Regions from separate parts of the Streptomyces sp. O3 genome, predicted to be linked through region 2. Evidence: riboswitches for the same ligand, from Rfam matches in the RefSeq annotation. Region 2 holds a riboswitch; the other holds the start of a gene.
The links. Region 2 has a riboswitch for S-adenosylmethionine ahead of ACX6XY_RS12965 (aminotransferase class V-fold PLP-dependent enzyme). Riboswitches for the same ligand answer to the same signal wherever they lie in the genome.
Positions count from the first base shown of each region.

Region 1: another riboswitch for S-adenosylmethionine. It lies ahead of thrC (threonine synthase); the one in region 2 lies ahead of ACX6XY_RS12965 (aminotransferase class V-fold PLP-dependent enzyme).

Region 1 covers NZ_JBTVYK010000006.1:104,426-119,136, reverse strand. Annotated here, with positions in the region: gene ACX6XY_RS05580 (twitching motility protein PilT) at 1-70, shown strand, start outside; gene ACX6XY_RS05575 (hypothetical protein) at 280-585, opposite strand; gene ACX6XY_RS05570 (alanine/glycine:cation symporter family protein) at 765-2,210, opposite strand; gene ACX6XY_RS05565 (alanine/glycine:cation symporter family protein) at 2,403-3,878, opposite strand; gene groL (chaperonin GroEL) at 4,051-5,673, opposite strand; gene ACX6XY_RS05555 (cold-shock protein) at 6,029-6,232, opposite strand; gene ACX6XY_RS05550 (MoaD/ThiS family protein) at 6,653-6,928, opposite strand; gene thrC (threonine synthase) at 6,979-8,292, opposite strand; SAM riboswitch class I at 8,310-8,454, opposite strand; gene ACX6XY_RS05540 (glucosyl-3-phosphoglycerate synthase) at 8,587-9,534, shown strand; gene ACX6XY_RS05535 (alpha,alpha-trehalose-phosphate synthase (UDP-forming)) at 9,653-11,056, shown strand; gene otsB (trehalose-phosphatase) at 11,150-12,064, opposite strand; gene ACX6XY_RS05525 (DUF3263 domain-containing protein) at 12,138-12,392, opposite strand; gene ACX6XY_RS05520 (ABC transporter substrate-binding protein) at 12,519-13,784, opposite strand; gene arfB (alternative ribosome rescue aminoacyl-tRNA hydrolase ArfB) at 13,948-14,382, shown strand; gene ACX6XY_RS05510 (flavin reductase family protein) at 14,425-14,711, opposite strand, start outside.
Region 2 covers NZ_JBTVYK010000021.1:54,675-69,385, reverse strand. Annotated here, with positions in the region: gene ACX6XY_RS13015 (AMP-dependent synthetase/ligase) at 1-527, shown strand, start outside; gene ACX6XY_RS13010 (glycosyltransferase family 4 protein) at 552-1,703, opposite strand; gene ACX6XY_RS13005 (glycosyltransferase 87 family protein) at 1,842-3,134, shown strand; gene ACX6XY_RS13000 (hypothetical protein) at 3,232-4,446, opposite strand; gene ACX6XY_RS12995 (C40 family peptidase) at 4,572-5,627, opposite strand; gene ACX6XY_RS12990 (C40 family peptidase) at 5,830-6,933, opposite strand; gene ACX6XY_RS12985 (NYN domain-containing protein) at 7,232-8,593, opposite strand; gene ACX6XY_RS12980 (hypothetical protein) at 8,629-8,868, opposite strand; partial or broken gene ACX6XY_RS12975 (rhomboid family intramembrane serine protease) at 9,009-9,780, shown strand; gene ACX6XY_RS12970 (Lrp/AsnC family transcriptional regulator) at 9,777-10,058, shown strand; gene ACX6XY_RS12965 (aminotransferase class V-fold PLP-dependent enzyme) at 10,081-11,454, opposite strand; SAM riboswitch class IV at 11,641-11,758, opposite strand; gene trpD (anthranilate phosphoribosyltransferase) at 11,923-12,987, opposite strand; gene qcrB (cytochrome bc1 complex cytochrome b subunit) at 13,147-14,711, opposite strand, start outside.

The sequences.
Region 1 (14,711 bases), on a different contig from region 2:
CGACCTCGGGGACATCCGCTCCCTGGCCGCAGCGGCCGACCGCCCGCACCTGAGGATCGCCCTGCCATGACCGCGTACCGAGCCACCCTGTTCGCCGCCATCGCCGAGGTAGCGGCCGCCAGAAACTGCGGCGTGGACCCCGCCGCCCTCGTGCGCATGATCGAGACTCTGCGGGACTGAACCCGGCGTCCGCGATTCAGGCGCGGGTACGCCAAGAGGCGTGCTCGACCACTCATATGGCGGGTCGGGCACGCCTCGGCAAGCGGGGCGGCAGGATGGTCACCGCAGCAGGTAAAGCCTCCACTCCACATAGCCGTGGTGGGGGTAGCTCACGCACTTGTACCCCTTGTACCCGAAGTACTTGGCGTAGCTCTTCCCCGCCTCCATGCAGGTGTCGTACTTGTTGTTGTAGCTGCCGTAGTACACCCAGGTGCCGCTGGCGGTCGGCGCGGCCTGAGTCTGCGTGGCCTGAGTCTGCGCGGCCGGGGCCGGGGCCGCCTGCGCGGCGGGCGCGATCGCGAGCCCGCCGACGGTCATGAGAGCGACGGTGGCGAGAGAGCTCAGCGCCTTCGCGTAACGTGACATGGCGTCAATCCTTTCACTGGTTACCGCAGTTGACGGGATTCGGACTACAGTCCCCTTACGGCTCAGGACAGTATCGGACCACAGTCCGATTTAGCAATCCCGTGAGAACAGCTGCCGACAACGCTGAAGGGCGGCACCCCCGGCAGGGGATGCCGCCCTTCAGCGGTTACTGGCGCGGGTCAGCGCGTCACGTCCGCCGGGATCTTGTCCTGCGCGGGCGCGTCCTTCGGGTCCCAGCACTCGACGCCCTTCAGGCCGGGCACGCGGTCGCGGGTGAAGACCGGGTCCAGGCCCGCGCGGCGCTGCGCCAGGTAGTCGTCCAGGAGGCGGAAGGCGATCACCGACAGCGGCAGGATCGCGAGCAGGTTGACCAGGACCATCGCGCCCATCGTGATGTCCGCGAGGCTCCAGACCACGCTGACCGAGCCCATCGCGCCGAGCACCGCGCAGGCCAGGACCAGCGCGCGGTAGCCGGTCAGCACCGACTTGCTGCGGGTGATGAACTCGATGTTGGACTCGCCGTAGTAGTAGTTGCCGATCATGGAGCTGAAGGCGACCATGAAGACGACGACGGTCAGCAGGTGCCCGGCCCAGGAGCCGAGCGCGTCGTTGAACGCGGACTGCGTGACGTCCGCGCCGCCGCGGGTGCCGAGCGTCGGGTTCGCGCTGAGGATGACCAGGGCGGTCATGGTGCAGATGACCAGCGTGTCGAAGTAGACGCCCAGGGTCTGGACCAGGCCCTGCTTGACCGGGTGCGAGGCCTCCGCCGCGGCCGCGGCGTTCGGGGCCGAGCCCATGCCCGCCTCGTTGGAGAACATGCCGCGCCGTACGCCCTGGAGGATCGCCGTGCCGACCGCGCCGCCCGCGACCTCGCGGAAGCCGAACGCACCGGCGACGATGTCGCCGAGCATCCCCGGCACCGAGCCGATGTTGAGCAGGACGACGACCAGACCGACGAGCAGGTAGACCGCGGCCATGACCGGGATCAGGACCTTGGTGACCGAGGCGATCCGCTTCACGCCGAAGAACACCGCGAGGCCGAGCAGCACGGCCAGGATGATGCCGAGCACCGGCGTGAACCAGGCCGAGTCGACCCCGCCGAAGGAGCCGTCGGCGGCGACCGTGATCGTGTTCGACTGCACCGCGGTGAGCACGAAACCGAAGGTCAGGGTGATCAGCACCGCGAACAGCACACCGAGCCAGCGCTTCCCCAGGGCGCGCTCCATGTAGTACGCGGGGCCGCCGCGGAAGGTGCCCGGCTCCTTGCCGCGCGTCTTGTAGAGCTGCGCGAGACAGGACTCGACGAACGCCGACGCGCCGCCGACCAGCGCCATCATCCACATCCAGAACACCGCGCCGGGCCCGCCCATGGTGATCGCGGTGGCCACACCGGCGATATTGCCGGTGCCGATACGCGCGGCGGCCGAGATCGTGAAGGCCCCGAACGGGCTGACGCCGCTCTTCGGCTTCTCCTTCACGACCCGGAACATCTCCGGGACCAGCCGCAGCTGCACGGCCTTCGACCGGAGAGTGAAATACAGGCCTGCCACGGCCACGAGAGGGATCAGCAGATAGGTCCAGAAGACATCGTTGATGTCGACGATCCAGGTGTTCAACGTGCTCATGCGAGTGCGTCCCGGTCCTGTGGGTGGGGGGATCGGTGCGAACGGCGCGGTACGGATCGCGTACGCGGGTGGCCGTCGACCTTGGGAAGACGCTCTTCCACTTCTAACAAGTGACAGGACTGTAGGCAGGGACCTTGGTCCCTGCCCAGACCCCCATATAGTGGGCTATCTCACACAATGAGACGTCGCAGGTCAGTCCAGGGTTTTACGGGGCTGAGCGGCCCCCGCCAGCCCCGGCTCCGGCCCCGGCTCCGGCTCCCAGCACTGCACGCCCGGCAGGCCGGGGACGCGGTCCCGCGTGAAGACCGGGTCCAGGCCCGCCCCGCGCTGCGCCTGGTAGTCGTTCAGGAGGCGGAAGGCGATCACCGACAGCGGCAGGATCGCGGCCATGTTGACCAGGGCCATGAAGCCCATGAAGACGTCGGCGAGGTTCCACACCACGCTCACCGAGCCCAGCGCGCCGAGGAAGACGACGCCCAGGACCAGCGCGCGGTAGCCGGTCAGCACGCGCTTGCCGCCGTTCATGAACTGGAGGTTGGACTCGCCGTAGTAGTAGTTGCCGATCAGGGTGCTGAAGCAGAGCATGAACACGACGATGGTCAGCGCGTGTCCCGCCCAGCCGCCCAGCGTGTCGGAGAGCGCGGACTGCGTGAGGTCCGCGCCCTGCCGCCCGGCCAGCGTGGGGTTGGCGGTCAGGATGACGAACGCGGTCATCGTGCAGACCAGCATCGTGTCGAAGAAGACGCCGAGCGCCTGCACCAGACCCTGTTTGACCGGGTGCGAGACCGCGGCTGTCGCACCCGCGTTGGGCGCGGATCCCAGGCCCGCCTCGTTGGAGAACATGCCGCGCCGTACGCCCTGCTGGATCGCCGCGCCGACCGCGCCGCCCGCGACCTCGCGGAAGCCGAACGCGCCGCCCACGATGTCCGCGAGCACCCGCCCGAGGTCGCCGACGTTCAGCAGCACCACCGCCGCGCCGAGCAGCAGATAGACCACGGCCATGACGGGGACCAGCCAGCTCGTCACGGTCGCGATGCGCCGTACGCCGCCGAAGATGACCGCGCCGAGCAGCAGGACGAGCGCCAGGCCCACGGCCGCCGGGAACCAGCCTTCGCCGCCGCTCGGGAGCGAGCCCGCGCCGACCGCGACGATGGTGTTGGCCTGCACCGCGTTGAACACGAACCCGAAGGTCGCCGTGATGGTGACCGCGAACAGCACCCCGAGCCAGGGCCGCCGCAGCGCGTACCGCATGTAGTACGCGGGGCCGCCGCGGAAGGTGCCCGGCTCCTTGCCCCGCACCTTGTAGAGCTGCGCGAGAGTGGACTCGACGAACGCCGACGCGCCGCCGACCAGCGCCATCACCCACATCCAGAACACCGCGCCGGGCCCGCCGACGGTGATCGCGGTGGCCACACCGGCGATATTGCCGGTGCCGACGCGGGCGGCGGCCGAGATGGTGAAGGCGGCGAAGGACGAGATCGGCTTGGAGCCGTCGGCGCCGGGGGTCGGCTTGTCCCGCATCACGCGCAGCATCTCGGGGATCATCCGGAACTGCGCGCCCCTGGAGCGGACCGTGAAGTACAGTCCCGCGCCGACCACGAGGGGGATGAGCAGATAGGTCCAGAAGTAATCGTTGATGCTGACGATCACGGAGTCGAGCGTGTTCACGTACGGGACCTTATCCCCGCAAAACATGCCGCACGCACCAGATCGGGCCGTGGCGGACCCGCCGAGAGAAACGCCACAGGGGAAAGCCACAGGGCAAAGCCACAGGGGCGGCTCCCTCCTTCCGGAGGGTGCCGCCCCTGCGTACTGCTCAGGACAGTTGATCCGCGAGGGATCAGAAGTCCATGTCACCGCCCGGCATGCCGCCCGGAGCCGCCGGGGCGGCCTTCTCCGGCTTGTCGGCGATGACGGCCTCGGTGGTGAGGAACAGCGCGGCGATGGACGCGGCGTTCTGCAGCGCGGAGCGGGTGACCTTCGCCGGGTCGATGATGCCCTCGGCGATCATGTCGACGTACTCGCCCGTCGCGGCGTTCAGGCCGTTGCCGACGGCCAGGTTGCGCACCTTCTCCACGACGACGCCGCCCTCAAGGCCGCCGTTGACGGCGATCTGCTTGAGCGGGGCCTCCAGGGCGAGCTTCACGGCGTTGGCGCCGGTCGCCTCGTCACCCTCCAGCTCCAGCTTCTCGAAGACCGAGGAGGCCTGCAGCAGGGCCACGCCACCGCCGGCGACGATGCCCTCCTCGACGGCCGCCTTCGCGTTGCGAACGGCGTCCTCGATGCGGTGCTTGCGCTCCTTGAGCTCGACCTCGGTGGCCGCGCCCGCCTTGATGACGGCGACGCCGCCGGCGAGCTTCGCCAGGCGCTCCTGGAGCTTCTCGCGGTCGTAGTCCGAGTCGCTGTTCTCGATCTCGGCGCGGATCTGGTTCACCCGGCCGTTGACCTGCTCGCTGTCACCGGCACCGTCGACGATGGTGGTCTCGTCCTTGGTGATGACGACCTTGCGGGCGCGGCCCAGCAGGTCGATGGTGGCGTTCTCGAGCTTGAGGCCGACCTCCTCGGAGATGACCTCGCCGCCGGTGAGGATGGCGATGTCGTTCAGCATCGCCTTGCGGCGGTCGCCGAAGCCCGGAGCCTTGACGGCGACGGACTTGAAGGTGCCGCGGATCTTGTTGACGACCAGGGTCGACAGGGCCTCGCCCTCAAGGTCCTCGGCGATGATCAGCAGCGCCTTGCCGGACTGCATGACCTTCTCCAGCAGCGGAAGGAGGTCCTTCACGTTGCCGATCTTGGAGTTGGCGATCAGGATGTACGGGTCGTCGAGGACGGCCTCCATACGCTCCATGTCGGTGGCGAAGTACGCCGAGATGTAGCCCTTGTCGAAGCGCATACCCTCGGTGAGCTCCAGCTCCAGACCGAAGGTCTGGGACTCCTCGACGGTGATGACGCCTTCCTTGCCGACCTTGTCCATGGCCTCGGCGATCAGCTCGCCGATCTGGGTGTCGGCGGCGGAGATGGAGGCGGTCGAAGCGATCTGCTCCTTGGTCTCCACGTCCTTGGCCTGCTCCAGCAGGGCGCCCGAGACGGCCTCGACGGCCTTCTCGATGCCGCGCTTCAGGGCCATCGGGTTGGCGCCGGCCGCGACGTTGCGCAGGCCTTCGCGGACCAGGGCCTGGGCCAGGACGGTCGCGGTCGTCGTGCCGTCACCGGCGACGTCGTCCGTCTTCTTCGCGACCTCCTTGACCAGCTCGGCGCCGATCTTCTCGTACGGGTCCTCGAGCTCGATCTCCTTGGCGATGGACACACCATCGTTGGTGATCGTGGGGGCGCCCCACTTCTTCTCGAGGACGACGTTGCGGCCCTTGGGGCCGAGGGTGACCTTGACGGCGTCGGCGAGCTGGTTCATCCCGCGCTCGAGACCGCGCCGTGCCTCCTCGTCGAACGCGATGATCTTGGCCATGTGAAGTGGTCCTCCCGGACTGGGGTGGATGGCGACGGACTGTGCGGGCGCCCGCGACGGACGGCCTGCCTGCCTGTGTGGTTCCTTGCCCCACCCGGCCTGCGGGCCTCGCCTACCCAGTCCTTCTGTCACTCTCACTGGGAGAGTGCTAACGCCAATGATTAGCACTCGACCCCTGCGAGTGCAAGCGGGTCTGGCAGATCCCAGGCGCGCCCGAGGGTGGAGGGCATCACCCCCCTGACGTTCGGGGGTGGTCAGCGCGAGAGGTCCGCACCCGTGACGGGTACGGACCTCTCGTGCGCGAGTGCGTGAGTGCGCGAGTGCGTGAGTGCGTCGGTGGCCGATCGCGCCTGGATCAGACGGCGAGCTTGACCATGTCCGCCTGCGGACCCTTCTGGCCCTGCGAGATCTCGAATTCGACTCGCTGACCCTCTTCCAGGGTGCGGTACCCGTCCATCTGGATCGCGCTGTAGTGGACGAAAACATCCGCACCACCGTCGACCGCGATGAAGCCGTACCCCTTCTCCGCGTTGAACCACTTGACGGTGCCCTGAGCCATGCCTAACTCCCCTATTACTGGCCCTTGCGCGGATCCGCACTTCGCGAATCCGGGTCAGACCTCACTCCCCAGACAGGTGGGGGTGTGCGCCGGAACGCGTCGACCGCGGCTGAATGTATCTGCCCAACTGCCCTCTGCAACAGGTCAATCGGACGAGAAATCTGGGCACGCCTGATCGGAAGTATCCGGAGGTTTCGACGGACTCGGGGCAAGTCGGGCCAGGCAAAAGGGAACGCAAGGTGCAAACGGACTCAGTGATTTGGCTGCTTCTCGTCGGAGTGCCTGGCACTTCTCATATGCTCTCGGCACACTCTTCGCGCGAAGTGGAGCAGTATTCCCAACTCTACCGCGCTCAACCATGCAGAATCACCCCCTCCGCTTCTTGCCGAGGGGGTGATTCTGTGAGGGTTCGACGCGCCGTCAGCCGCCCGCGACGGCCGGGATGATGGAGACGCCCACGCCGTCCGGCGTGGCCGTCTCCAGGCCCTGTTCAAAGCGCACGTCGTCGTCGTTCACGTACACGTTCACGAAGCGCCGCAGCTTGCCCGTGTCGTCCAGGACGCGGGCGCCGATGCCGGTGTGGTTCTTCTCCAGGTCGGCGATGACCTCGGCGAGGGTCGCGCCCTCGGCCGTCACCTCGGACTCGCCGCCGGTGTACGTACGGAGGATGGTGGGGATGCGGACCTTGACGCTCACGGTGGTTCTCCAGACTTCAGGGTGGGGCGGGGGACGGGGCGGGAAGGTGACTAGTCGGCCAGGCCAGCGGACCGGAACGCGTCAAGCGAGGGCTTGATCACGGCGGTGGCCTGCGAGGTCGGGGCGACCGCGTCCAGCGTCTTGAGCCCGTCACCGGTGTTGAGCACGACCGTGGTCAGGGCCGGGTCGAGCAGCCCCGCCTCGATGAGCTTCCGGGTCACCCCCACCGTCACGCCGCCCGCGGTCTCCGCGAAGATGCCCTCGGTCCGCGCGAGCAGCTTGATCGCGTCGACGACCTGCTCGTCGTCGACGTCCTCCACCGCGCCGCCGGTGCGCCGCGCGATGTCCAGGACGTACGGGCCGTCGGCCGGGTTGCCGATCGCCAGGGACTTGGCGATGGTGTCCGGCTTCTGCGGCCGTACGACGTCGTGCCCGGCCTTGAAGGCGGTGGAGACCGGCGAGCAGCCCTCCGCCTGGGCGCCGAAGATCTTGTACGGCTGGTCCTCGACCAGGCCCAGCTTGATCAGCTCCTGGAACCCCTTGTCGATCTTCGTGAGCTGGGATCCGGAGGCGATCGGGATGACGATCTGGTCGGGCAGCCGCCAGCCGAGCTGCTCGCAGATCTCGTACGCCAGGGTCTTGGAGCCCTCGCCGTAGTACGGGCGCAGGTTGACGTTGACGAAGCCCCAGCCCTCGCCCAGCGGGTCGCCGATGAGCTCGGAACAGAAGCGGTTGACGTCGTCGTAGTTGCCCTCGATGCCGACCAGCTCGCCGCCGTACACCGCGGCCATGACGACCTTGCCCTGCTCCAGGTCGTGCGGGATGAACACGCAGGACCGGAAGCCGGAGCGGGCGGCGGCCGCGCCGACGGCGCCCGCGAGGTTGCCGGTCGACGAGCAGGACAGGGTGGTGAAGCCGAAGGCGCGGGCGGCCTCGACGGCGATCGCGACGACCCGGTCCTTGAAGGAGTGGGTCGGGTTGCCGGAGTCGTCCTTGATGAACAGGCCGCCGGTGACGCCCAGTTCGCGGGCGAGGTTGTCGGCCTTGACCAGCTTGGTGAAGCCGGGGTTCAGGTTCGGCTTGTCGGCGACGTCGGCCGGGACGGGCAGCAGCGGGGCGTAGCGCCAGATGCTGTTCGGGCCCGCCTCGATCTGCTGGCGCAGGGCCTCGGGGTCACCGGTGGGAAGCTCGTACGCGACTTCGAGCGGGCCGAAACACAGCGCGCAGGCGAAGATCGGGCCGAGCGGGAAGCGCTCGCCGCACTCGCGACAGGAGAGAGCCGCGGCGGGACCGAGCGAGACGGTCGCGGCGGGGGTGCCGGAGGTGCTGCCAGTGGTGGTTGCTTCGACGGATTGCACAGCCATGGAGGCGAGGCCCTTTCTCCTCATCTTCCTTACGACGCACTTCGCCGCAAGACGGAATTGGCACCTTCCCGAGTCAGGAGCCTCGCTTCGGACGCACGAGTACTGACTGGAGGGTTGCCGGGGCTTCAACGGGCCGTATCCCTCTGCCCCTCTGGATGAGCGGTATGAAGTTGTGCGCTGGACGGCCCCCGGCATGCGACGGTCGTCCGCGTTGTTCAAGACTGTAACCGAAGGCCCTGACAGTTGAGATAGTCGTCCGAACCGCGAGATGGATCATGCAGGGAGAACCCGAACGTGCTCGATGAGGTGGAGCGCTGGCTGACCAGGCGTTCCTGGTCCGTGTCCGACCGCCCGCTGGACGAGCTGCTGGCGGCCAAGGTACGGCCCGGCGGCCGGGTCAGCGTGGTGCTGCCCGCGCTGGACGAGGAGGAGACCGTCGGCGAGATCGTCGCCACGATCCGGCGGGAGCTGATGGCGCCGGCGGCCCCGCTCGTCGACGAGCTGGTGGTGATCGACTCCGGTTCGCGGGACCGTACGGCCGCTGTGGCCGCCGCCGCGGGCGCGCGGGTCGTGCACCGGGACGCGATCCTGCCGCGGATACCCGCGCTGCCGGGCAAGGGCGAGGTGCTGTGGCGCTCGCTCCTGGTGACCAGCGGCGACATCGTCTGTTTCGTGGACGCGGACCTGCGGGAGTTCTCCGCGGACTTCGTCACCGGCATCGCCGGCCCGCTGCTCACCGAGCCGGACGTGCAGTTCGTGAAGGGCATGTACGACCGACCGCTCGGCGAGGCGACCGACCAGGGCGGCCGGGTCACGGAACTGGTCGCGCGGCCGCTGCTCAATCTGCACTGGCCGCTGCTGGCCGGTTTCGTGCAGCCGCTGGGCGGCGAGTACGCGGCCCGCCGGACGCTGCTTGAGCGGCTGCCGTTCCCGGTCGGGTACGGCGTGGAGCTGGGGCTGCTGGTGGACGCGCTGCACACGGTGGGCCTCGACGCGCTGGCGCAGGTGGACATCGGGGTGCGCAAGCACCGGCACCAGGACGGCCGGGCGCTGGGCCGGATGGCCGCGGCGATCTACCGGACCGCGCAGCTGCGGCTGGCCCGCGGCCACCTCGTACGCCCGAGGCTGACGCAGTTCGAGCGGGGCGCGGACGGGTTCGAGCCGCGGACCCACGCCGTGGACACGGAGGAGCGCCCGCCGATGACGGAGATCGTCGAGTACACCACCCGCCGTGTCGCGTGACCGGCGTGTCACGTGACCGGTGCGTCGCGTGACCGGCGTGTCACGTGACCGGTGCGTCGTGCGACACGGCGTGCCGTCCGCACGTTTGAACCATTACGTCACGGGCTAGGTAGGGCGCATGTCGTCCGAGGCTTCCGCGCACCAGGCCCAGGTACTCGTCGCGTCCAACCGCGGCCCCGTCAGCTACGCCGTACGCGAGGACGGCACGCTCGACGCGAGGCGCGGCGGCGGCGGGCTGGTCTCGGGGCTGTCCGCGATCGGCCCGGACACGGACGCGCTGTGGGTCTGCGCGGCGCTGGGCGACGGGGACCGCGAGGCGGTGCGGCGGGGCGTCGGCGAGGCGGGCGTACGGATGCTGGCGATCGACGCCGGGGTGCACGCCGACGCGTACAACGGGGTCGCCAACTCGGTGCTGTGGTTCGTCCACCACATGCTGTACCAGACGCCGCTTGAGCCCTCCTTCGGCCCGGAGTTCCGGCGGCAGTGGGCCGCGTACGAGACGTACAACCGCGCCTTCGCCGAGGCGCTGGCCGACGCCGCCGCGCCGGGCGCGGCGGTGCTGGTGCAGGACTACCACCTGGCCCTGGTGCCGGGGATGCTCCGCGAGCTCCGCCCCGACCTGCGGATCGGGCACTTCTCGCACACCCCGTGGGCCCCGCTGGACTACTTCCGGACGCTGCCGGACGACATCGCCGCGCGGCTGCTGCGCGGGATGCTCGGCGCGGACCGGCTGGGCTTTCTGACCCGGCGCTGGGCGGACGCGTTCACGGGGTGCGCCGAGGGCGTACTGGGTCCGGACGCGCTGGACGGCACCCGGATCGGGGTGCACGGTCTCGGCGCGGACGCGGACTTCCTGCGGGAGCGGGCGGGGCGGGCCGACGTCGAGGAGCGGCTGGCCGGGCTGCGGGAGCAGATCGGCGCGGCGGACCGCAGGACCATCGTCCGGGTGGACCGTACGGAGCTGTCCAAGAACATCGTGCGCGGGCTGCACGCGTACCGGCTGCTGCTCGACTCGCACCCCGAGTGGCGCGAGCGCGTGGTGCACCTCGCGTTCGCCTATCCGTCCCGGCAGGACCTGGACGTCTACCGGGCCTATACGGCGGAGGTGTCGCGGGTCGCCGCGGAGATCAACGCGGCGTACGGCACCGCGGGCTGGACGCCGGTCGTCCTGCATGTGCGGGACGACTTCGCGCGGTCGCTGGCCGCGTACCGGCTGGCGGACGTGGCGCTGGTCAACCCGATCCGGGACGGGATGAACCTGGTCGCCAAGGAGGTGCCGGTCGTCTCGGACGAGGGGTGCGCGCTGGTGCTGTCGCGGGAGGCGGGGGCGTGCGCGGAGCTCGGCGACGACGCGGTGGTGGTGAACCCGTTCGACGTGTCGGGCACGGCCGAGGCGCTGCACACCGCGCTCACGATGCCGACGGCCGAGCGCGCGGAGCGCACGAAGCGGCTGGCCGCGGCGGCGACGGCGCTGCCCCCGGAACGCTGGTTCCTGGACCAGCTGCAAGAGCTGCGCGGCTGAGCCAGGGATCGGTCCTCCGCCCGGCCCCGCCTCTTCCCGACGGTGGCCTTCGCGGCTTCGCCGCATGGCCTGCGGACGGCTTGACCGATGTCCTCAATCGCCGGACGGGCTGGAGTCGGCCACTCGCGACGCGAGCGCGGCCAGCAGGCCCACCACCCCCGACGGGCCGTCGACGACCAGGTCCGCGCGGTCGGCCAGCTCGCGGACCTCGTCGCTCCCGCTGCACACCAGCACCCCCGGCACCCCCTCCCCCCGCGCCTTCTCGACCGCCGCGAACGCGGCCAGGTCACCGAGATCGTCCCCGGCGTACAGCACGGACTCGGCGGACACCTCCCGCAGATACGCCGTGAGCGCGGCGCCCTTGTCGACGCCCGGCGGCCGCAGCTCCAGCACGAGCCGCCCCGGTTCGACGACGAGCCCGTGCCGCGCGGCCAGCTCACCGAGCGGCCCCCGCAGCGCGGCGAACGCCGCCTCGGGGTCCGCCGCCCGCCGCGTGTGCACGGCGAGCGCCCGGCCCTTCTCCTCGATCCAGCTGCCGTGCCACGCGCCCAGCGCGTCCAGGAAGCCGGGCAGCTCGGCGCGGACCGCGGCGACGCCGGGGTGCGGCTCGGGCGCCCGCACCCGGCCGGACACGGCGTCCCAGCGCTCCGCGCCGTAGTGCCCGAGCACCACCAGGTGGTCGAGCCCCGGCACCCCGGCGAAGCCGCCGTACCGTACGGCGACCCCGGCCGGACGCCCGGTCACCACCGCGACCGAGCCGACCCGCGGCGCCAGCGCGGCCAGCGCGGGTACCGCGTCCGGGTGCGCCCGCGCCCGCTCCGGGTCGGGCACGATCTCGGCGAGGGTGCCGTCGAAGTCGAGGGCCACCACCGCGCGCTCGGGCCGGGCGACGAGCGCGGCCAGGCCCTCGCGTCCGGCGGCGGTCACGGGCGTCGGCAGATCAGGCACACGGCCGGACGAACGGGAGTAGCGGGAGTGCGGATGGGAGTACGGATGGCTGCTGCCCATGCCCCGACCCTATCCAGCCGCGGCGTGCCGCACGCCTCGCGCGCGAACCCGTCTCACATACCGCGCACAGACTTCAGCGGCGCGCCCGCCGCGCGTCCCGCAGCCGCCGCAGCCGGTTCACCGTCACCGGGTCGTGGGCCTGGGCGCGCGGGTCGTCTATGAGCGCGCCGAGCAGCTGGTAGTAGCGGGTGGGCGAGATGCCGAGCCGCTCCCGTATGGCCCGCTCCTTGGCCCCGGCGCCGGGCCAGCTCCGCCGCTCCACCGCGAGCACGGCGGCATCGCGCTCGGAGAGGCCAGGGCGGTCCGAGCGACCGGTCTGTTCACTCATACCCCGCTCACTCATACCCCGCACCGTAACCGCGCCCACTGACACTCGCCCCGTGACCGGCGACCGCAGCCGGGGCCGCGACCGGAACCACGACCGGACCGCAACCGCAACCGCGACCGCCGCCAGCTACGCCGCGCTGTCCGCCGCCACCGCCGCGTTCTGCATCTCCTTGAGCAGCGTCACCGGGTTGCCGCCCGGCTCGACCGCCTTGCCGATCTTCTTCTTGATGTCCGCGCTCACCCCGGCCCAGGACGTCTTGCCCACCGGGTACAGCTCGGACGTCGGCAGCTCGCCCAGGAACTCGCCCAGCGCCTTGTGCTTCGGGTCGGCCGCCAGCGCGTCGGACGCGGAGCTGGTGACCGGCAGGATGTCGTAGCGGAGCGAGAAGTCCAGGACCTGCTTCTCGCCGTAGACGAAGTCGAGGAACGTGCCGATCTCCTTACGGTGACCGTTCCGCTTGAAGGCCATCATCCAGTCGGCGACGCCCATGGTGGCCTTGGCCTTGCCGTTGATGCCGGGCAGCGGCACCATGCCGTACTTCACGCCCTTCTTCTCGGCCTGTTGCATCAGCGTGGGGTGGCCGTTGAGCATGCCGACCTCGCCGTCGGCGAACGCGTCGAAGGCCTTCTGCCGGTTGAGCTTGCCCGGCGCCACCGGGCCGGTCAGGTCCTTGCCGACCAGCTCGTCCTTCAGCCACTTGAAGGTGTTGATGTTCTCCGTCGAGTCCAGCGTGTACGTACCGACGTGGTCGGTGTAACCGCCGCCGCCGCTCAGCAGCCACTGCATGGTCTCGGCCTGCGCCTCCTCCGGTCCGAGCGGCAGTGCGAACGGCGTCTTCACCCCGCTGTCCTTCAGGGACCGCGCGGCGGCGGCGAGCTCGTTCCAGGTCGTCGGCGGCTCGATGTCGGCGGCCTTGAACAGCTCCTTGTTGTAGAAGAGCAGCCGGGTCGACGAGGCGAACGGCATGCCGTACTGGACCCGCCTGACCTCGCCCGCCGATGTGAGCGTGGAGAGCAGGTCGGACTGCACGGATATGGAGAGCAGTTCGTCGACGGGGTAGAGGCGGTCCTTGGCGGCGTGGTCGGCGTAGGCGCCGATCTGCGCCATGTCGGGCGCCTCGCCCTTGTCGGCCATCTCGGCGACCTTGGCGTCGACGTCGGTCCAGGGCAGCACGGTGACATCGACCTTGATGCCGGAGTGCTTGCTCTCGAACTCCTTGACCAGGCTGTTCCAGTAGTGCTTGGAGCTGTTCTCCGGGCTGTCCCCGTAGTCGGCGGCCACGAGCTTGAGCGTGACCTCACCGCCGGACCCCGTACTGCTGCAACCGGCCAGTGTGGCCGTCATGCCCAGTGCGGCCGCCGCCGCGATCAGCCCTGTTGTCCGCCGGTGCACAGCTTTTCCCACTCTCGTGTATTTCGGTCGGTCAGTCCCCGCGACGTCCGATTGTATGAACGGGGCGTTCCCCTTCTGTTCACCGGGAGGTCTACACCAGCCGCCGCATGGAGGTCTACACCACTCGCAAAAAGAGATGACGGGGGCCGGGCGGCACGGAATCATGGCGGGTATGCCTGGTCCCTACGTCATCCGCGGTTCGGTCTCCCTGCCGGAGGCCGAGCTGGTCTGGCGTTTCTCCAGGTCATCCGGGCCCGGCGGGCAGCATGTGAACACCAGTGATTCAAAGGCGGAGCTCCGCTTCGACCTGGCGAACACCGCGTCACTGCCCGAGGTCTGGAAGCGGCGCGCCCTGGAGCGGCTCGCGCCCCGGCTGGTCGACGGGGTGATCGCGGTACACGCGTCCGAGCACCGCTCGCAGTGGCGCAACCGCGAGATGGCGGCCACCCGGCTCGCGTCCCTGCTGGCCGAGGCCACCGCGCCGCCACCGAAGCCACGGCGCCCGACGAAGATCCCCCGAGGCGTCAACGAGCGGCGGCTGCGCCAGAAGAAGGCCCGCAGCGAGACCAAACGAGGCCGCTCCGGCCGGGATTGGTAGGACCGATAAGACCGATAAGACCGACAAGGCTGATGAGACCGGTCAGCCCAACTGCCGGTACCGGCCCCGGAAGTACATCAGCGGCCCGCCGTCCGCGCTCGGCAGCTCCGCGCTCAGCACCCGGCCGATCACCAGCGTGTGGTCCCCCGCCCGCACGCTCTGCTCCGTACGGCACTCCAGGGTCGCCAGCGCCCCGCCCACCAGCGGCGCCCCGGACCACTCCCCCCGTACGTACGCGATGTCCTCGAAGAGCAGCCGGTCACTGATCCGCCCCTTCATCGCGAAGCGCCCCGCGATGTGCCGCTGGCTCTCGGCGAGCACCGACACCC
Region 2 (14,711 bases):
CGGGCTACTGGAACAACGAGGCCGCGACCGAGGAGGCCCTCACCGACGGCTGGTTCCACACCGGCGACATCGGCGCCCTCGACGAGGACGGCTACCTCGCGATCACCGGCCGCAAGAAGGAGCTGCTGGTCACGGCGGGCGGCAAGAACGTGGCGCCCGCGGTCATCGAGGACCGCATCCGGGCGCACGCGCTGGTCGCCGAGTGCATGGTGGTCGGCGACGGGCGGCCCTTCGTGGGCGCGCTGGTCACGCTGGACGAGGAGTTCCTGGCCCGGTGGTCCAAGGAGCACGGCAAGTCCGGTACGGCGGCCGACCTGCGCGACGACGCGGAGCTGCTCGCCGAGGTGCAGCGGGCGATCGACGACGGCAACGCCGCGGTGTCCAAGGCGGAGTCGGTACGGAAGTTCCGGGTGCTGCCCGCGCAGTTCACGGAGGAGTCCGGGCATCTGACGCCGTCGCTGAAGCTCAAGCGGAACGTGGTCGCGAAGGACTACGCGGAGGAGATCGAGGCGCTGTACCGGAAGTAGCGCCCCGAAGGTCAGAGGCGGAGGTCACAGGAGTTCCCTCAGGCGCTCCGCCAGCAGGTCCCAGCGCCACCGCTCCTCGACCCACGCGCGGCCCCGCTCCCCCATCCGCTCGCGCAGCTCCGGGTCCGTGAGCAGCGTCACGATCCGGTCGGCCGCGTCGGCGGGGCTGCCGCCGCGCGCCACCCAGCCGGTCTCGCCTTCGAGCACCGCGTCCGGAGCGCCGCCCGAGTCGCCCCCGACCACGGGCAGCCCCGTGGCGGACGCCTCCAGGTAGACGATGCCGAGCCCCTCGACGTCGAGCCCGCCCCGGCGGGTGCGGCACGGCATCGCGAAGACGTCGCCCGCGCCGTAGTGCGCGGGCAACTCCTCCCAGGGCACCGCCCCGGTGAAGCGCACCGCGTCGGCGGCCCGGTGGGGCAGGGTCTCGGCGGCCAGTCGGCGCAGGTCCTTCTCGTACGGGCCGCCGCCGACGATCAGCAGGACCGCGTCCGGCACCCTCGCGAGGATCCGCGGCATCGCCTGGATCAGCGTGTCCTGCCCCTTGCGCGGCACCAGCCGGGACACGCAGACCACCACGGGCCGGTCGCTCAGCCCGAGCCGGGCCCGGATCTCGACGCCGCCCGAGTCGGGGTGGAAGGTCTTCTCGTCCACGCCCGGCGGGAGCTGCACCATGCGCGCGGCGGCGTCGGGGGTCAGCGCGGCGGCGATCCGGGCGCGGGTGTACTCGCCGAGGTAGGTGAGCGTGTCCGTCGACTCGCCGATCCGGCGCAGCAGTCGTCGCGCGGCGGGCAGCTGGGCCCAGGCCGCCTCGTGCCCGTGTGTGGTGGCGACCAGCCGCCGGGCGCCCGCCTCGCGCAGCGCGGGCGCCATCAGGCCGAGCGGCGCGGCGGCGCCGAACCACACGGACTGGCAGCCGTGCTCGCGCAGCAGCCGGGTCGCGGTGCGGGTGACGCGCGGGGTGGGCAGCAGCATCGTCGTACGGTCGCGTACGACGGTGAAGGGCTGCTCGGCGTCGAAGGCGGCGGTGGCCTCCGCGCCCTCGCGGCCGCGCTTCCAGGTGGAGGCGTAGACGACGAGCCGCTCGGGGTCCAGGCGCAGCGCCATGTTGTGCAGGAACGCCTGGATGCCGCCGGGGCGGGGCGGGAAGTCGTTGGTCACGATCAGGGTCTTGTGCATCGCCGCCGACAGTACCGAACGTCCGCCGGTGCCGGACGCCCGCGCCGTACGCTCGGGAGCCGGGACGTGCCCGGCATGATGGGTCTGGGTGCGGGCGGCGGCGTGAAGGGACCGGGCGAGGTGGTCGACGAGGTGGTCATGGCGGGTGCGAGGCGGAGTCCCGGACCGGTGGCGGGACGGGTGCCGGGGCCCGTACGGGCGGTTCCGTGGGCGGTCTGGCCCGTGGCGGCCTGGGCCGGGACCAGGGCCCTGCTCCTGCTGTGGGTCCTCAAGGTGTTCACGGTCCCCGGCCCCGATGTGACCAGCGACGTGTCCGTGATCTATCACCAGTGGTTCGAGATCCTGCGCACCGGGTCCTTCCCGCAGGACGACGTCGCCTGGCAGTACCCCCCGGCCGCCGCGCTGGCCGTCCTGTCCCCGGCGGTGCTCCCGTTCCTGGAGTACACCACCGCGTTCTTCGTGCTGGTCTGCCTGTGCGACGCCGTGGTGCTGGGGCTGCTGCTGTACGCGGGCGGGCGGCCCGGCAGGCGGCGGGCGGGCGTCTGGGTCTGGGTGGCCGGGGTGCCGCTGCTCGGCCCCACCGGCTATGCCCGGTACGACCTGATGGTGACGGCGGTGGCGGTGGCCGCGCTGCTCGCGGCCGCCCGGCGGCCGCGAGTGCTCGGCGCGCTGGCCGGGTTCGGGGCGCTGCTGAAGGTGTGGCCGGTGCTGCTGCTGGTCGGCACGGCGCGCGGCCGCGCCACCCGGCGGGCGTGGGCCGCGGCGGCCGGTACGGCGGGCGCGCTGCTGCTGGCCTTCGCCGCGGCGATGCCCGGCTCGCTGGCGTTCCTGGACTTCCAGCGCGACCGGGGCACCGAGGTGGAGTCGCTGGGCGCGCTGGTCTTCCATATCGCCCGGCAGTACGGCTGGCAGGGCGAGGTGCGGCTGCACTACGGCTCGATGGAGTTCCTCGGCCCGTACGTCCCGCTGGTCAGCGCCGTCGCGCAGGGTCTGTCCGCCCTGGCCTTCGGCTGGCTGCTGCTGTGGCGTCTGCGGGCCCGCTCCTGGGTTCCGAGCACCGTGTGCGACGCGGCGTTCGCGGCGGTGCTGCTGTTCACCGTGACCAGCCGGGTGATCAGCCCGCAGTATCTGCTCTGGCTGGTCGGGCTCGCGGCGGTGTGTCTGACGTTCCGCTCCAGCCGGATGGCGCTGCCCGCCGCCCTGACGCTGGTCGCGACCGCGCTGACGTTCTGGGAGTTCCCGGTCTGGTTCGCGCATGTGGTGTCCAGCGACGGGCCCGGCGTGCTGCTGCTGACCGCCCGCAACGGCCTGCTGGTCGCCGCGACGTTGCTCGCCTGCCGCCGCCTGTGGCGACAGACCGTGACCCCCGACGCACGCCCCGCCGAGCACACCGGACGGGCGCCGCGCGCGCTGCTGCTGCCCCGGCGGTGAGGCCGTCGCGGCCGCGCCTCCCGCGCCCGGTCAGCGCCAACCGGTCAGCGCCGGTCAGCGCCAGCCCTCGACGCCAGCCGCCCGGCCCGCCAGCCGGTCAGCGCAGTCGGTCCCGGAGATAGGCGCGCCAGTCCGCGGTGAAGGCCTGCGGTGTCGTGTCGAGTACCTCCCGCAGCGCGCTGTCGACCGCTCCGGCCCGGCGTCGGTGGCCGCCGACCTCCCGGTAGAACGCGAGCAGCCGTTCCTCGCCCCAGCGTTCGGCGATCATCCGGCAGGCCAGCCAGCCGCCCTCGTACGCCTGGGCGAGGCGCGCGGAGTCCTCGGCGAAGCCGAAGTCCTCGTCGTCGGGCAGCGCGTCCGGGACCTCGCCGCGCTGGACCGCGCGGGCGAGTTCGGGGGCGATCCGCCGCTCGCCGCGCTCCGAGCCGCGGTAGGCCACCCAGTCGGCGAAGCCCTCCGAGAGCCACAGCGGGGTCGCGGCCGAGGTGTGGGCACGGGTCGCGACATGCGTCGCCTCGTGGGTGAGGACGACCTGCTTTCCCAGGTCGCCCAGGACCTCGTACGCCTCCGGGTTGACGATGATCCGGTCGGCAGGCGTCTTCCGCGCGCCGCCGACGTCGCCCGTGGTGACCGCGGCGATCCCCTGGTACCCCGCGGCGTCGGCGCCGAGCAGCCCCGCCATCGCGTCCAGCGAGCCGGGCACCAGGACCAGGACCCGCCCCGGCCAGGCGTCCCCCCAGGCGGCTCGCACCTCGGGCACCGCGCGGTCGGCGAGGTCCGCGTAACGGCGCAGCCGGGACCGGGACGGACCGGCCCCGAGCACCAGGCTCCGCTCGCCGCGTACGGCCGTGACCGGGCCCCGCTCCCACAGCTGCTCGGTCTCACCGTCGCGGCGGCGTTCGGCGGTGACGTACCAGCGCCCGTCGCGCTCGGCGAGGTCGAGCACGCGGGCGGTGACCAGCGGGGCGCGGTCGTGTCCCGCGACGCGGTAGCGCAGCTGTACGGCGGCGGTGGCCCGGTCGCCTGAGCGGTCGAGCCGGTCGAGCCGGTAGTCCCAGGAGCCGAGCGGCAGTTCGGCGAGGTTGCGGAACTCGCTGCCGCGCCGTGCGGCCGCCGGGGCGCCGGTGGCCAGATAGGCCGCCTCGTCACGGTCGAGTACCGCCGCCGCGCGCCGCTTGAGGAGCGCGTCGACGGCGGCGCGGGGCGCGGAGTCCGGGCGCGTGGGTCCATCGCCGTGGAAGGCGCCGAAGAGGAGCGCGGCCAGGCACAGCAGTGCCAGCCACGCTCTCGTACGCCTCCCGCCGCCGGACATACCCGCGATCGTACGAGTCCGAGGCCGGGAAGGGACCTGGGCTGGGTGGGAGCCGGGCCGGTGAGGAGCCTGGCCGGTGAGGAGCCTGGCCGGTGAGGAGCCTGGCCGGTGGGGAGCCTGGGTGCTCAGACGCGGGTCACGGAGTTGATCGGCATCATGCCGACCGGGTCGTACCGCACCGCCGCGCCGGGGTACGGCGCGTGCACCACCTGTCCGCCGCCCACGTACATCCCGACATGGCTGGCGTCGCCGCGGTAGGTGACGAGGTCGCCGGGCCGTGCCTGGTCGACGGGCACCTGCCGCCCGGCGTGCCGCTGGGCCTGCGAGGTGCGCGGCAGCCCGACGCCCGCCTGTGCGTACGCCCACTGCGTCAGGCCCGAGCAGTCGAAGCCGCCCGGCCCGTTGGCGCCCCACACATAGGGCCGTCCGACGGCCTGGCGGACCGCCGACACGGCGCTCGCGGCGCGCCCGGACCCCGCCGCCGCCGGGGGCGGCGCGGGCGTCTCGTCGGGGCGTGCGGCGGAGCGCGAGGCCCGGTCGTGCTCGGCGCGCTCGCGGGCGTTCAGCGAGTTCAGCAGCCGCCGGGCCTTGGCCAGTCTGCGCTCGACGGCGCGCTTGTGGCGGGTCACCTCGGTGCGGGACTTCTCCAGCTCGGCGAGTGCGCGGGAGGCCTCGGCGCGCTGCCGGGCCAGCTCGCGCTGCGCGCCGCGCAGCGCGGCGATCTCGCCGACCTGCCGGGCGCTGATCCGGTCGAGCGTGGTGGCCTTGTCGAGGTAGCCGTCCGGGTCGTCGGAGAGCACCAGGGCCAGCGTGGGGTCGATGCCGCCGGAGCGGTACTGGGCTCCGGCCAGGGTGCCCAGCGCGCCGCGCATGGTGTTGATGCGCTCCTGCCCGCGGGCGACGCTGTCCCTGACCCTGGCGACCTGGCGGCGCAGGGTGTCGGCGCGTGCGTCGGCCTTGTTGTACGCCTCGGTCGCCCGCTCGGCGTCCGCGTACAGCCTGTCCACCTCGGCCTTGGTGTCGCGCGTGGTGTCGTGCGGCTCCGCCCCCGCCGGGGTGGCGGCGAGCGCCGCCGCGGCGACGGCGGACAGCGCGGTGACCCGGACCGCGGCGCGGTCGATACCGGCGGCGCCGGTGAGACCGGCAAGGCCGGACTGCGAAGGACGGCGATGGGACGCCACGGGCAGCCGCTCCCTTCCGCTGACAGGTCCCCCGGCGATTCGGGGGAATCAGCGGCAGACAGTAGCGGCCCGGTCACCCGGCGACCAAGGACCCGGCCGGGCACACAATCCGACGCCCCGCCGTCGACGCAGGTCGACGGCGGGGCGTGGGGTCAGCACACGATCGGGGAATTCGCCCGTTCGGAGTGCGCGCCGCGGCGGCTCAGACGCGCACGCCGAACATGTACGGCATGTTGTTGATCGACTCGTAGCGCACCACGGTGCCCGGCTTGGGGGCGTGCAGGACCTGGCCGTTGCCCGCGTAGAAGCCGACGTGATGCAGGTCGTTGTAGAAGAACACCAGATCGCCGACCCTGAGGTCGCTCTGCGAGCTGATCCGGGTGCCGATCCGCGCCTGGTCCTGCGAGATCCTGGGTATCTTGACCCCGGCCTGCGCGAACGACCAGGACGTGAGCCCCGAGCAGTCGAAGGAACTGGGGCCGTTGGCACCGTAGATGTACGGCGAACCGAGCTTGCTCTGGGCCGCGGCGTACGCGGACGAGGCGCGGCCGCTGCCGGTGGCCGTGCTTCCGGAGCTGTCGCTCGCGGAGCCGTTGCTCGCGGTCGAGCCGCCCTGGTCGGACTTGGTCTCGGTCTGCTGCTGCGCGCGCAGCGCCTTCCGCTCGGCGGCGCGGCTGGCCCGCTGCTCCTCTTCCCTGAGCTTCTGGCGCTCCTGGGCGGTCAGGGTGTTCAGGAGCCGCTGCGCCTCGGCGAGCTTGCCCTGGACTTCCTTCTTCTTCTTGCCGAGCACCTTGCGGGTGTCGGCGAGGTCGGTCAGCTTGCCGGAGGCCTCCGCGCGCTGCTGGGCGAGGGTGCGCTGCTTGGCCTGGATCTTCTTCAGCGAGTCGGCCTGCTTGCCGCTCAACTGCTGGAGCGCGGAGGCCTTGTCGAGGTAGTCGTCCGGGTCGGCGGACAGGAACAGCTGTACGGAGGGGTCGATGCCGCCCGAGCGGTACTGGGCCGTGGCCAGCGAACCGAGGCCGTCCCGCAGGTCGTTGAGCTCGCCCTGACCGCGGGCGACCTTGTCCTGGAGGCCCTCGATCTGCTTTTCGAGCTTCTCCTGCTTCTCCTTGGCCCCGTTGTACTTCTCGGTGGCGTGCTCCGCCTGCTCGTAGAGCTTGTCGACCTTTTCCTTGACGTCCTTCTTGGTCGGCTTCGGGTCCGCCTGCGCGGTCTGCGAGGTGAGCGCGACGGCAGCGGCGGCGGTCGCGGTCAGCACGGTGACGCGGCCTCGGCTCGGCTGCCTGGGTCGACGGTGGGACGCCACGAAGGCGGCTCCTTCTTCCTCCAGCCGCCTGCCGGCGTCCGGCGGGCGGGACCCTCACCGTCACCCCGTATGAGTGATCGACCGTGTGAAGGTTCGAGCCCAGACCCTAATGACCCCGATGTGATCAGTTCAAATCTTCACGAGAAAAAAACCACTCACCGCGGAGACTTTTTGCGCGCAACGCACATGCGGTGATGACCGATTGACGCTACGTCGTGCCACAGCCACCCCAATTCGGGCATCACGCCCAGGGGTTGCCCAACCCTGACCAACTCTGACCAACTCCGGCTAACTCCGGCTAACTCCGGGAAAGCCGCTTCAGGAGCACCGCGGACGCGACCGGCCGCGCCCCGGCCCTCGCGACGCCGTCGGCCACCTCGCGGTCGGTCGAGACCACCGTCACGGGCCGTCCCGGCGGCTCGGCGCGCACCAGCTGCCTGATCAGCTCGTCCGCCGTCACGCCCGGCTTGGAGAACAGCACCCGCACCCCGCGTGGCGGCGCGAGCAGCACCGGCGCGGCCAGTTCGGCGCCGTCGAAGACGCAGGTCACCTCGGCGCCGGTCTGGGCGGCCAGCGCGGAGAGGCTCCCGAGCAGGCGCAGCCGCTGCTTCTCCAGCGGCATCGTCGGGTAGCCGGTCTTGGTGACGTTGTAGCCGTCCACGACCAGATGGGCCTGAGGCAGTGTGAGCAGCTGGTCCAGGATGGCCGGGTCGCTCTCGGACAGGGCGCGGGCGGCGATGTCCTTGGGGGTCATCCGGCCGGGCTCGACGGCGTCCACGGTCTCGGCGGGACGCACCGAGACCGGCGGCAGGGCCAGCTCGCGGCGCAGGCCCTGGGCCGACTCCAGCATCGTGTCCAGGAGCAGCCGCACCCGCATGTCCTCGATGGAGCGGCCCTCGCGCACCGCCTTGCGGCTGGCCTCCAGCGCCGCCTCGGCCTCGCCGAGCCGCGCCTTGAGCCGTCGTGCCTCGCTGTCGGCCGCCGACAGCTGGGTCTGGCTCTCGGCCCGCAGGGACTCGGTCTCGGCGGCGGCCTTGCGCAGCGCCGCCTCGCCCCGCTTGACGTCGCTGAGCGCGCTGCGCAGCTTGCGCTGAAGCGATTCGGCTTCCTTCCGGGCCGACTCCAGGTCGGCGCGCAGCCGCTCGGTCTCGGTCCGGGCGCGCTCACGCGCCTCGTCGACCTCGCGGCGCAGCCGCTCCAGCTCCGCCCTGGTCTCATCGTCGGCTCGCTCGGCGTCGGCGCGCTGGGCCTCCTCGCCCGCCGCGGTCACCAGCTTCACCCAGCCCGCGGGGCGCAGCACATAGGCCGCGGCCGCCACGTCCAGCGGGTCGGCGGCCGGGGGCGGCGTGCCCGCCTCCAGGGCGCGGGCCAGTTCGGGCTGGGCCTCCTTGAGGCGTGCGGCGATGCGCTGCCGGAACAGCGGCTCGGCCTCCAGCGCGGCGGCCATCGCGTTCCCCGCGAACTTCAGCCGCCTGGACGGCGTGAACCGGGCGTACTGGCGGAGCTGGGCGGGCAGTTCGGCGACGGTCAGGCCGCCGAAGCCGTCCGAGACGATCGCGATGACCCGGCGGCGTACGCCCTCGGGAAGCGGGCGGTCGAGCACCTCGGCGGAGCCGTCGGCCGCACCGGCCGCGTCGGCACCGCTTGACGCCTCCACCATCCGTCACACCCCACTACCTGTGCGGGGCGGCTCCCTCAGGAGTCCGCGCCCGGCCTGTCCACGAGTTCCACCTGGTCCACCGCGTTGCACCAGCGGCAGCGCACCGACTCGATGGTCTCACTGACCACCTCGCGCTCCTCCACCGTCGGCTCGCCCGCCAGGTCGAGGTGGACGTACTCGACGGCCTTCGACGAGCGGGTCACGTCGAAACGCGTGAGATTGCCGCACAGGGTGCAGCGCCATCGGGTCTCGGCGGTCGGCAGGGGAACCGTCATGGTGGGCGAGGCCTTCCCTCAAGTGTCGGTCACGGGGTCCTGCAGGCAACCCTACGGCCTGACCGCGGGCCACGCGGACGGCAGCGGTACGGCGAGGCGGTCTGTACGGTTCGGTCCTGGTACGGCAGGATCTGTTCGTGATCGATAAGTCGGGGGCCTGGCGCGCGGTCCGGGGCACGGCCGCACGCCTGCCGGGCGGCCGCTCGGCCGTGGTGACGTACGGCGTGATCGTCCTGTGCTGTGCCGTCTTCGTGGTGTCACCGGCCTCCGGCCTCAGCCCCGCCTACGGCGTCGGCGATCAGCTGCTCGCCGCCCAGCGCGACTACTTCGCGCGCTGGGGGGTGGTCCCGGCGGAGCTGCTCGGCGGCTCGGCGCGGGCCGCGGTCACTCCTCTCACCGCGCTGTTCGTCCACGCCAGCTGGCTGCATCTGCTGGGCAACATGCTCTTTCTGTACGTCTTCGGCGTGATGGCCGAGGAACGCCTCGGCCATGTCCGCTTCGCGCTGTTCTACCTCGGCTGCGGATGTCTGGCCCTGGGGGCGTACGCGCTCGCCAACGCCGGCTCCGCACAGCCGCTGGTCGGCGCGTCCGGGGCGATCTCCGCGGTGCTCGGCGGGTTCCTGCGGATGTTCCCCAGGGCGCGGGTGACCAGCCTCTTCCCGTTCCTCTTCTTCGTACCGCTGCGCTTTCCCGCCTGGCTGGTGCTGCCCTTCTGGGCCGCCCTGCAGTGGCTGGCCGCGAGCCGGGACGCCGAGGGCCCTTCGGTGGCGTACCTGGCGCATCTGGTGGGGTTCGCGCTGGGCTTCGTCGCGGCCTGGGGGCTGAAGCCCCGGAGCGCTGGAGCCGGTGCGGCGGACACGCTCTAGAGTGAGGAACCCAGCGACGGCCACCGAGGGAGACAGCCAGCCGTGATCACCGCGATCGTGCTCATCAAGACCAGCGTGGACCGCATCCCCGAGATCGCGGAGTCGATCGCCGCGCTGGACAGCGTCAGCGAGGTCTTCTCCGTGACCGGCACCTACGACCTGATCGCCATGGTGCGCGTCACCTCGCACGACGACCTGGCCGACGTCATTCCGGGCAGCATCAGCAAGATCCCCGGCGTACAGGCCACGGACACCCATGTCGCGTTCCGTACGTACTCGCAGCACGACCTGGAGGCGGCGTTCGCCATCGGGCTCGACTCCTGACGCGACAGCCCGCCACCAGGTCTCAGGCCGCCGTGGTGTCGGGCACGCAGCGCCCGTCCTCGGTGCGGTAGCTCCACCGCGCGCCGTCCCGTACGAGCTCGCCGACGGCCCGGACGAACCGCTCCACATGCTCGTCCGGTGTGCCCGCGCCGAAGCTGACGCGGATCGCGTTCAGCGACCTCGTGCCGGGCGCCGCCTCGGGCGACCCGCACGCGCCCTGCTCCTGCGGGTCGCTGCCGAGCAGGGTGCGGACCAGGGGGTGGGCGCAGAACAGGCCGTCGCGGACCCCGATGCCGTACTCGGCCGACAGCGCGGCCGCGAAGTGCGAGCTGTTCCACCCCTGGACCACGAAGGAGAGGACGCCGACGCGGGGCGCGTCGTCGCCGAACAGCGAGAGCACCCGCACCTCGGGCACCGCCGCGAGGCCTTCGCGCACCTTCGCGATCAGCTCCCGCTCCCGCGCCGCCAGCGCGTCGAACCCGGCCTCGGTGAGGGCCTTGCAGGCCGAGGCGATCGCGTACGCCCCGATGACGTTGGGCGAACCGGCCTCGTGGCGTGCGGCGGTGGTGTGCCACTCCACGTCGACGCCGCCGTCCGCGCGCCTGGCGACCGCCTTGGAGGCGCCGCCGCCCGCGAGGTACGGCTCGGCGGCCCGCAGCCAGTCGGCGCGGCCCGCGAGCACCCCGGCGCCGAACGGCGCGTACAGCTTGTGCCCGGAGAAGGCGACCCAGTCGACGTCCAGTTCGGCGATGTCCACCGGGTGGTGCGGCGCGAGCTGGGCCGCGTCCAGGACGATACGGGCGCCGTGCGCGTGCGCGGCGGCGGCCAGTTCGCGTACCGGCCACAGCTCGCCGGTCACGTTGGAGGCGCCGGTGACGCAGACCAGGGCGGGGCCGTGCGGCTCGCGGTCGGCGAGGGCGCGCTCCAGGGCCGCGACGGCCTCTCGGGGGGTGCGCGGCGCGTTCAGGCAGCTGACGCGGGCGTCGCGCCAGGGCAGCAGCGAGGCGTGGTGCTCGGTCTCGAAGACGAAGACCTGGCAGTCGGCGGGCAGCGCGGAGGCGAGCAGGTTCAGCGAGTCGGTCGTCGAGCGGGTGAACACCACCTGGTCGCCCGCCCGGCAGCCGAGGAACTCCTCGACCGTCCTGCGGGCGTTCTCGAAGAGGTCGGTGGACAGCTGCGAGAGGTACCCGGCGCCGCGGTGCACGCTGCCGTAGTACGGGGCGTACGCGGCCACGTCGTCCCAGACCCGCTGCAGGGCGGGCGCGCTGGCGGCGTAGTCGAGCGCGGCATAGGTGACCTCGCCGCCGGTGACGAGCGGCACGGTGACGTCACGGCCGAGGACGGGGAGCGTACAGGTCGAGACAGGGGCGGCGGTGGCGACGGCGGCGACGGACATGGCGAACTCCCGTGTGAGGAAAGGCGAAAGCTCCGCGCGCAGGACGGCTCGGACGCACGTCGGCGCAGGAGAGGAGAGAAAAGGGTGTGCGGAGGTGGGGCGTGACGCCCTATCGCATTCGCTTGCTCACGAGACTGCTCCCTTGAGGACCAGGACCCCAGGGAATGGCATGCTCCGATGCCGAGGGGTCCGCGCTTGCCGCAGACCTCGCTGCCTGCGGCCTGGTCTTCACCCGGGGCACCCCGCCACGGACGGAGGGTTGCCGGACAGCGGGCCGGGGCCGTAATCGCTGTCACTCATGACCTTGGACGGCATCTTGCCATACGCACCGGACAGCGCAAATCCCGTCCGCATGCCGGACGGTGCGACTCCCGCCGTACGGCCTGTCCGACGCCCGCCCGCGAGCGCCGGGCCGGGCCGGGCTGGGCTGGGCTGGTCCCCCGCCCCGCCGCCCGGCGCTCGCGGACGCTAGCGGTTGCTGGCCTGGATCCAGCGGTCCAGTGCCGCCTTCGCCGCGCCGGAGTCGATCGCCTCGGCCGCCCGGTCCATCGCGGCCCGGATCTGCTCCGCCAGCGGCGCGTCCGTCGGCTCCAGGGCCACCAGGGCCGCCGCCGAGTTGAGCAGCACCGCGTCCCGGACCGGACCGGTCTCACCGGCCAGCAGCCGCAGCGCCACCTCCGCGTTGTACGCGGCGTCGGCGCCCCGCAGCGCCTCCACCGGCACCAGTTCCAGGCCGACCTCACGCGGGTCGAAGGCCTCCTCGCGCACCTGCCCGTCCCGTACCGCCCACACCCGCGAGGTCGCGGTCGTGGTCAGCTCGTCGAGCCCGTCGTCGCCGCGGAACACCAGCGCGGACGAGCCGCGTTCGGCGAGCACCCCGGCCATGATCGGCGCCATCCGGGCGTCCGCGACGCCGGTCGCCTGGGCGGGTACCCGAGCCGGGTTGGTCAGCGGCCCCAGGAAGTTGAAGGTGGTCCTGATGCCCAGTTCCTTGCGCGCGGCGGCCACATGGCGCAGCGCCGGGTGGAACTTCACCGCGAAGCAGAAGGTGACCCCGGCCTCATCGGCGACCTCGGCGACCCGCCGCGGCGTCAGTTCCAGATTGACGCCGAGCTTCTCCAGGACGTCGGACGCGCCGGACGCCGACGACGCGGCGCGGTTTCCGTGCTTGACGACCCTGGCGCCGGTTCCGGCGACCACGATCGCGGACATGGTGGAGATATTGACGGTCTTGGCCCCGTCGCCGCCGGTGCCGACGATGTCGACGCTGGGGCCCGGCACCTCGATCAGTCTGGCGTGCTCGTACATCGTGCGGACCAGGCCGGAGATCTCCTCGACGGTCTCGCCCTTGGCCCGCAGCGCCACCGCGAAGCCCGCGATCTGCGCGTCGGTCGCCTCGCCCCGCATGATGCGGTCCATCGCCCACGCGGTGTCGTCGGCGCTCTGGTCGCGCCCCTCCAGCAGGCCGTTCAGCACGCCGGGCCAGGAACGGCCCGCCGCGGTGTCGCCTCCAGCGGGGTTCACAGCGCTCATGGTCGCTCCTGGTGTCGTACCGACGGGTGTGATGACGGGTGTGGTGTGGACCCGGCCAGCCTATCCAAGCGCCGAGTACGGCAAAGAGCCCCGTCCACTCGGTGGACGGGGCTCAGAGCCGTGGCGATCAGTGCTGGTCGGTGACGACCGGTGCGGAGATCAGTGGTGGCCGTGGCCGCTGGTGATCTCCTCGTACTCCTGGGTGGTCGCCTTGGGAATCTGGTTCCCCTCGGCGTAGTAGCCCTTGGAGAGCTTCACCCGGAGCTTCTCGCTCGCCTTGACCTTGCGCTTCACGCCGTTCTCGTCGACGGACGGGCCGATCTCGGCGGGCTTGTACTGCTCGTGCGCGGTGAGCTTGTGCAGCTGCTCCTGGTCGAGCGGCTCGTGCACCTCGATGAACTCACCGTGCGGCAGCCGCTTGATGACACCGGTCTCGCGACCGTGCAGCACCTTCTCGCGGTCGCGCCGCTGCAGCCCCAGGCAGATCCGCTTGGTGACGATGAACACCAGGATCGGTCCGGCGATGAAGAAGATCCGCACGAACCAGGTGATCGAGTTGATCGACAGGTTGAAGTGCGTGGCCCACAGGTCGTTGCCGCCGCCGATCAGCATGATGAAGTACGCGGCGATCCAGGCGGCGCCGAAGGCGGTGCGCGTCGGAGCGTTGCGCGGGCGGTCCAGGATGTGGTGCTCGCGCTTGTCGCCGGTGATCCAGGACTCGATGAACGGGTAGACCGCGATCGCGCCCAGCACCAGCGGGAAGATCATCAGCGGGATGAACACACCCAGGTTGAGCGTGTAGCTGTCCCAGAGGACGATCTCCCAGCCCGGCATGAACCGGATCAGACCCTCGGCGAAGCCCATGTACCAGTCGGGCTGGGCGCCGGTGGACACCATGTCGGGCCGGTAGGGGCCGAGCGCCCAGACCGGGTTGATCGAGGCGATCGCCGCGATGGCCGCGATGATGCCGAAGACCAGGAAGAAGAAGCCTCCGGCCTTGGCCATGTAGACCGGCAGCAGCGGCATGCCGACGACGTTCTTGTTGGTCTTCCCGGCACCCGCGAACTGCGTGTGCTTGTGGTAGAAGACCAGGATCAGGTGGGCCACGACCAGGCCCAGCATGATGCCGGGCAGCAGCAGGATGTGGATCGAGTAGAACCGGGCGACCATGTCGCCGCCGGGGAACTCGCCGCCGAACAGGAACATCGAGATGTACGTGCCGACGATCGGCATGGACAGGATCGCGCCCTGCGTGAAGCGGACACCGGTGCCGGAGAGCAGGTCGTCCGGGAGCGAGTAGCCGGTGAAGCCGGTGAACATGCCGAGGACGAACAGCAGGAAGCCGAACAGCCAGTTGATCTCACGCGGCTTGCGGAACGCGCCCGTGAAGAAGACGCGCATCATGTGGATGAACATGGCCGCGAGGAAGATCAGGGCGGCCCAGTGGTGGATCTGCCGGATCAGCAGACCGCCGCGGACCTCGAAGCTGATGTCCAGCGTCGAGGCGTAGGCCTCACTCATCAGCACGCCCTGCATCGGGACGTACGCACCGCTGTACTCCACCTCGTTCATCGACGGGTGGAAGAACAGCGTCAGGTACACACCCGTGAGGATGATGATGATGAAGGTGTAGAGCGCGATCTCACCCAGCATGAAGGACCAGTGGTCCGGGAAGATCTTCCGCATGTTGGCCTTGGCCAGGCTGTAGACGCCCAGCCGGCCGT